2 regions of the Streptomyces sp. NPDC033180 genome follow, and region 1 is predicted to be linked to the other one. Evidence: predicted binding sites of a transcription regulator. Region 1 holds the regulator's gene; the other holds the start of a gene.
The links. The regulator HspR, encoded in region 1, represses chaperone genes until heat shock. The targets are predictions, from matches to a motif close to TTGAGNNNNNNNNNCTCAA.
Positions count from the first base shown of each region.

Region 2: a site for HspR is predicted at 2,169-2,187, ahead of dnaK (molecular chaperone DnaK). Genes of this name have one in related genera too.

Region 1 covers NZ_JBVIPU010000003.1:403,656-407,056, forward strand. The annotation lists gene grpE (nucleotide exchange factor GrpE) at 1-102, shown strand, start outside; gene dnaJ (molecular chaperone DnaJ) at 144-1,349, shown strand; gene ACZ5WE_RS12590 (heat shock protein transcriptional repressor HspR) at 1,351-1,815, shown strand; gene ACZ5WE_RS12595 (hypothetical protein) at 1,906-2,409, shown strand; gene ACZ5WE_RS12600 (nucleoside deaminase) at 2,409-2,885, shown strand; gene ACZ5WE_RS12605 (hypothetical protein) at 2,891-3,073, opposite strand.
Region 2 covers NZ_JBVIPU010000007.1:294,377-297,777, forward strand. The annotation lists gene narI (respiratory nitrate reductase subunit gamma) at 1-164, shown strand, start outside; gene dnaK (molecular chaperone DnaK) at 237-2,108, opposite strand; gene ACZ5WE_RS21530 (OsmC family peroxiredoxin) at 2,269-2,694, opposite strand; gene ACZ5WE_RS21535 (DUF6345 domain-containing protein) at 2,940-3,401, shown strand, end outside.

The DNA of each region.
Region 1 (3,401 bases):
ACGGTCAAGGGGGCCGCGGAGGACGATGCGACCGCCGCTCCCACGGACTCCGCCGACAAGGCGGAGGACAAGGAGACCGGTGGCGGCCCGGACGAGGGCTGACGTATCGGAGTTGTTGTGAAGCGAGAGGAGGGACGTCGGGGATGAGCACCAAGGACTTCATCGAGAAGGACTACTACAAGGTCCTCGGCGTCCCCAAGGACGCCACCGAGGCCGAGATCAAGAAGGCGTACCGGAAACTCGCACGCGAGAACCACCCGGACGCCAACAAGGGCAACACCAAGGCGGAAGAGCGCTTCAAGGAGATCTCCGAGGCGAACGACATCCTCGGTGACCCCAAGAAGCGCAAGGAGTACGACGAAGCGCGTGCTCTCTTCGGCAACGGCGGCTTCCGGGCGGGTCCCGGAGGCGGCGGTGCCGGAGGCTCCTTCAACTTCGACCTGGGCGACCTCTTCGGAGGCGGCGCCCCGGGCGGTGGAGCGGGCGGCGCCGGCGGTGGCTTCGGGGGCGGTCTGGGTGACGTCTTCGGGGGCCTGTTCAACCGAGGCGGCACGGGCGCGGGCGGCGCGGGCACGCGTACGCAGCCCCGGCGCGGCCAGGACGTCGAGTCCGAGGTCACGCTGAGCTTCACGGAGGCGGTGGACGGGGCCACGGTCCCGCTCCGGATGTCCTCCCAGGCTCCCTGCAAGGCTTGTTCCGGCACCGGCGACAAGAACGGCACACCGCGCGTGTGCCCGACCTGCGTCGGCACGGGACAGGTCACGCGGGGAGGCGGCGGCGGATTTTCGTTGACCGACCCCTGCGTGGACTGCAAGGGCCGTGGGCTCATCGCCCAGGACCCGTGCGAGGTCTGCAAGGGCTCGGGCCGCGCGAAGTCGTCGCGCACGATGCAGGTGCGGATCCCGGCCGGGGTCAGTGACGGCCAGCGCATCCGCCTGCGCGGCAAGGGCGGCCCCGGTGAACGGGGCGGCCCTGCGGGCGACCTGTACGTGGTCGTGCACGTCGACACCCACCCGGTCTTCGGCCGCAAGGGCGACAACCTCACGGTGACGGTGCCGGTGACGTTCGCCGAGGCGGCACTGGGCGGCGAGGTGAAGGTCCCCACCCTGGGCGGCCCGCCGGTCACCCTGAAGCTGCCTCCGGGCACCCCCAACGGTCGTACGATGCGGGCGCGGGGCAAGGGCGCGGTCCGCAAGGACGGTTCGCGGGGCGATCTGCTGGTGACGGTGGAGGTATCGGTCCCGACGTCGTTGTCGGACTCCGCGAAGGAAGCCCTGGAGACCTACCGCGAGGCGACTGCGGACGACGATCCGCGGGCAGAACTGTTCCAGGCCGCGAAGGGAGCATGAGATGGACGGCCGTCGTCGACAGTCCAATTTCGGGCGGGCGTACCAACTGACCGACGAGACGCCGGTCTACGTCATCTCAGTGGCCGCCCAGCTTTCCGGCCTGCATCCGCAGACCCTGCGCCAGTACGACCGCCTCGGTCTGGTCTCCCCGGACCGCACGGCGGGCCGTGGCCGGCGCTATTCGGCCCGCGACATCGAACTGCTGCGCACGGTGCAGCAGTTGTCGCAGGAAGAGGGCATCAACCTCGCCGGCATCAAGCGCATCATCGAGCTGGAGAACCAGGTCGCGGCGCTGCAGGCGAGGGTGGTCGAACTGTCCTCCGCCGTGGAGGGCGCTGCCGCGGCGATGCAGCAGCGCGAGGCGGCGGTGCACGCGTCGTACCGCCGCGACCTGGTTCCGTACCAGGACGTGCAGCAGGCGAGCGCGCTGGTGGTGTGGCGGCCCAAGAGGTCGTCGGAGCAGTAGATTTCGTACGCTCTTGTCGGGGCCGGGAGGTGTCAACCTCCCGGCCCCGACGTCTTGCTGTCTGTTGCCGGGGGAAGTGGAGGACTCACCATGGCCATGGTGGGACTGTTCTGGATCGCCGAGGGTGATGTGTACGTGGGCGCGAAGCCGTCGGGGCTCGCGGCGGGGGTGCGGCTGACGCCGGAGGGCGTGGTGGCCCTGGGCGAAAAGCAGGACGGCCTGTGGCCCTGGGAGGACGTCCACGCGCTGGCGGCGCGGGACGTCCCCGTGAAGTCCCTCAAGCGCAACGTGGGCGTGCTGGTGGGCCTGGCGCTGACGGTGGGCCTCGGTGGGGGCGACGAGGCGCCGACGATGACGCTGCGCGTCTCGGACGCCGACGGAGACACGGACCTCACGGTGTACACGGCGGCGGCGACGGGTTACTCCCGGGCGGAGTACGAACTCTCCCGCGAGCTCCTGTCCCGCCTGACGCAGGGCGCGGGCACGCTGCTGACGACGCTGGCGGCGATGGCGGAGTGGGGCAGGCGCCACGAGGGCGGGACGCCGAGGGCGGCGGAACGCGAGGACCTACTACGAACGTGGACGGAATCCTGATGGACGAACGGGACCTGAAGCATCTGCGCCGCTGCGTGGAACTGGCGCGGGAGGCCCTGGAGGCGGGCGACGAACCCTTCGGCTCACTCCTGGCATCGGCGGCCGGCGAGGTCCTGAAGGAGGACCGCAACCGAGTGGCGGACGGGGACCACACCCGCCACCCGGAGTTCGAACTGGCCCGCTGGTCGGCGCAGCACCTGACCCCCGAGGACCGCGCGAAGGCAACGGTCTACACGTCGGGCGAACACTGCCCCATGTGCGCGGCGGCCCACGGCTGGGTGGGCCTGGGCCGAATCGTGTACGCGGCGTCGTCGGAGCAACTGTCCCGGTGGCTGAAGGAACTGGGCGCCCCACCGCCCCCGGTGAACTCACTCCCGATCGGTGAGATCGCACCGGGGGTGAGGGTGGAGGGACCGGCCCCAGAACTGACCTCGCAGATCAGGGAGTTGCATCGGCGGTTGCATGCGGGGGGCTGAGGGCTTCAGTGGGCGCCGCCGCGGGCCCCGCGGAAAAAGGTCTTCCTTCGCCAGGGAGTTGCCGCGGTCGCGGTGACTCCGAGACCCAGAGCGATCGCGGCAGCAGCCCAGCTGAACAGGTCACCGGGCGGGTTGGCCGTCCAGTCCCACCAGTAGTGGGGGAACCACACCAGAAAGAGAACCGACACCGGCGGGATGGCCCAGCCGAGCTGCTGCCCCAGTACACGGGCCGCCAGCAGCGGCGAGGCCCAGCCAGATCAGGGTGGACCGGACGAACACGCTCCCGGAGCCGAAGCCGTTGACGAAGGCCTCGGCACCGAACGAGAAGGCGCAGACCGTCGCTGTGAGCGCGATGCAGTAGGCGACACGCAATCGGTGCATCGCGGACCCGCCCATTGCTCGACGCCGTGCGGTATGTGCTCTACGGACATGTCGTGCCCCCGTCCTGCTTTGTTGAAGCGACGCGATTCTACGTAGCGGCAGTTGCGTCACGGGCAGGATCGATGTGTGGGTGGC
Region 2 (3,401 bases), on a different contig from region 1:
TCGGGATGGCGCTGTTCGCGCTGATTCCGTTCACACGGCTCGTGCACATGTTCAGCGCGCCGGTGCAGTACCTGTTCCGGCCGTACGTGGTGTACCGCAGCAAGGACCCGCGCCGGGTGGGGGCGCGTCCGGAGCGGCGGGGGTGGGAGAAGACGGGGTCGTGATGACCGGACGGGCTGGATCAGCCCGTCCGGCGTTCGAGGACGAACTCGGCGAAGCCGGTGATCGACGGTGCGCTACTCCCCGGCCCGCTTGTCCTGCTCCCCCGGCTTCTCGTCGTCCACGATCTCCGCGTCGACCACGCTTTCCTCGGCAGGGGCTCCTGGGGCTCCCCGGTCCTGCTGGGCGCCCCCGCCGGAATCCGCGTACATGGCCTGGCCCATGCGCTGACTGGCGGAGGCCAGCTTCTCCGCGCCCGCGCGCAGCGCCGCCGTGTCGTCTGCCTTGTCCTTCAAAAGTCCCTTCAACTCCGTGGCCGCCGACTCGACTTCGGCCCTGGTGTCCGCGGGGATCCGCTCCTCGTTCTCCCGCACGAACCGCTCCGTCTGGTAGACGAGCTGCTCCGCCTGGTTGCGGGTCTCCGCGGCATCGCGCCGCTTGCGGTCCTCCTCCGCGTGCTCCTCGGCCTCGCGCACCATGCGGTTGATGTCGTCCTTGGGCAGCGCGGAGCCGCCCGTGACCGTCATGCGCTGCTCGCGCCCCGTCGCCTCGTCCTTGGCGGACACGTGCATGATTCCGTTGGCGTCGATGTCGAAGGTGACCTCGATCTTGGGCACGCCGCGCGGCGCCGGGGGCAGTCCCGTCAGGTCGAAGACACCCAGCCTCTTGTTGTACGCCGCGATCTCCCGCTCCCCCTGGAAGACCTGGATGCCGACCGACGGCTGGTTGTCCTCCGCGGTCGAGAAGGTCTCCGAACGCCGGGTGGGAATGGTCGTGTTGCGTTCGATGAGCTTGGTCATGATGCCGCCCTTGGTCTCGATCCCGAGGGACAGCGGCGTCACGTCGAGGAGCAGGACGTCCTTCACGTCACCCCTGATCACACCGGCCTGGAGCGCCGCGCCGAGCGCCACCACCTCGTCCGGGTTGACCCCCTTGTGGGGCTCGCGCCCGGTGAGTTCCTTGACCAGTTCCGTCACCGCGGGCATCCGCGTCGAACCGCCCACCAGGATCACGTGGTCGACGGCGGAGAGCTGCACGCCCGCGTCCTTCACCGCCTGGTGGAAGGGAACGCGGCAGCGTTCCAGCAAGTCCGCGGTCAGCTCCTGGAACTGAGCGCGGGTCAGCTTCTCCGCCAGGTGCAGGGGGCCCTCCGCCGACGCCGTGACGTACGGCAGGTTGATGTCCGTCTCGCTCGACGACGACAGCTCGATCTTCGCCTTCTCGGCGCCCTCCCGCAGTCGTTGCAGCGCCATCTTGTCCTTGCCGAGGTCCACTCCGTGCGCGTTCTTGAACTGCCGCACCAGGTACTCGACGACGCGCTGGTCCCAGTCGTCGCCGCCCAGCTGAGTGTCCCCGTTGGTGGCCTTCACCTCGATGACGCCGTCGCCCATCTCCAGGAGCGAGACGTCGAAGGTGCCGCCGCCGAGGTCGAAGACGAGGACCGTCTGGTCGTCGCCCTTGTCCAGGCCGTACGCGAGGGCCGCTGCCGTGGGTTCGTTGATGATGCGGAGCACGTTCAGGCCAGCGATCTCGCCGGCCTCCTTGGTGGCCTGGCGCTGCGTGTCGTCGAAGTACGCGGGGACCGTGACGACCGCGTCCGTGACGTCCTCGCCCAGATAGGACTCGGCGTCACGCTTGAGCTTCTGCAGGACGCGGGCCGAAAGCTCCTGCGCGGTGTACCGCGTGCCGCCCACGGACCCGCCCTCCGGGAAGCGCCAACTCCCGTCACCCATATGGCGTTTGACGGAGCGTGCGGTGCGCTCCACGTTCGTGACCGCCTGCCGCTTGGCGACCTCTCCTACGAGCACGTCGCCGTTCTTCGCGAAGGCGATGACCGAAGGTGTGGTGCGCGCTCCCTCCGCGTTGGCGACGACCGTGGGATCACCGCCCTCCAGGACGGCCACCACCGAGTTCGTCGTACCGAGGTCGATCCCGACTGCACGTGCCATGTCCAGTCTCCTTCCACCGCGAGCCCGTTTCCCGGCGTACTTCGACCTCCATCACAAAACTTGAGCGGCACATTGTCAATGCCACCCATGACGGTGCCGCCGCCCCGGGAGGGACGGCGGCACCGCGGAGAATGGCCAAAAAGCCGTGCTTCGGCCTGCGTCAGGCCAGCTTCGCCGTCAGCGTGATCGTCGTGCCCGTCAGCGCCTGGCTCACGGGGCAGTTCGCCTTGGCGTCCTCGGCGGCGGCGGTGAACGCGGCCTCGTCGATCCCCTCCACCGTGCCCTCCACGGTGAGGTGGATGCCGGTGATGCCGGTGCCCGGCTGGAAGGTCACGTCGGCGGACGTCACCAGGCGGGTCGGCGGGGTGCCCGCCTTGGCCAGGCCGTTCGAGAAGGCCATGGAGAAGCAGCTGGAGTGCGCGGCGGCGATCAGCTCCTCCGGGCTGGTCTTGCCGTTGGCCTGCTCGGCGCGGGACGGCCAGGACACGGGCTGCTCCCCGATCCCGGAGGAGTCGAAGGTGACCGTGCCGGAGCCCTCCAGCAGGTTGCCTTCCCAGACCGTGTGCGCGGAGCGCGTGGTAGCCACGATGTAGATCCCTTCAGTGCGGTTCCGAGATGCGTTTCGGAACGTCCGTGCGCCCATCCGATCACACCCTGAGTCGGCGCACATGGAAGACCGGCCCCACGGGGAGGCCGGGGCGCCTGAGGCGGTGCGGGAGTCGCGGGGCGCGGTCGCTATGGCCGAAATGCCAACTGTGCAAGGCGCGTCCGCGGTGACACTTTGAGGCCCCCCTCGCCCACGGGACGAGGAGTCCACTCAGGGGGTTTGCCATGCGCATGAATTACTCGGAACACGGTCCGTCTCCGCTGGAAGGGGCGAAGCCGGGAGCAGCCGGTGACCGTGACTCGACGTTCGGCTGGTGGGGTGCCTTCAGCATCCAGAAGTTCGTCAACCAGTCGCCTCTCTTCCACACGCACGCCGACGCCACGGGGTGGCTGGCGTACCTCCAGCAGTTCTACGACCGCAACTTCTGGTTCGCGGACGGCGGGGCGCAGGTCTGGGCGTACGAGGAGACGTACGACAACTGGCAGGACCGCTACGGCATGGACGCGGTGGTCGCCGTGTACCACTCGGGCCACGGCGGCATGGACGGCAACGGCGTCTTCTTCGCGCCGCTCGGCGCGGTCTGGGACGGCCGCAGCGACGCGATCTCCAACCGGATGGCGCTCGGCAACGAGAAGGCCAACTACGTCTTCTGGTCCACGTGCACCTCGCTGCGCGTCCTCGGCGGT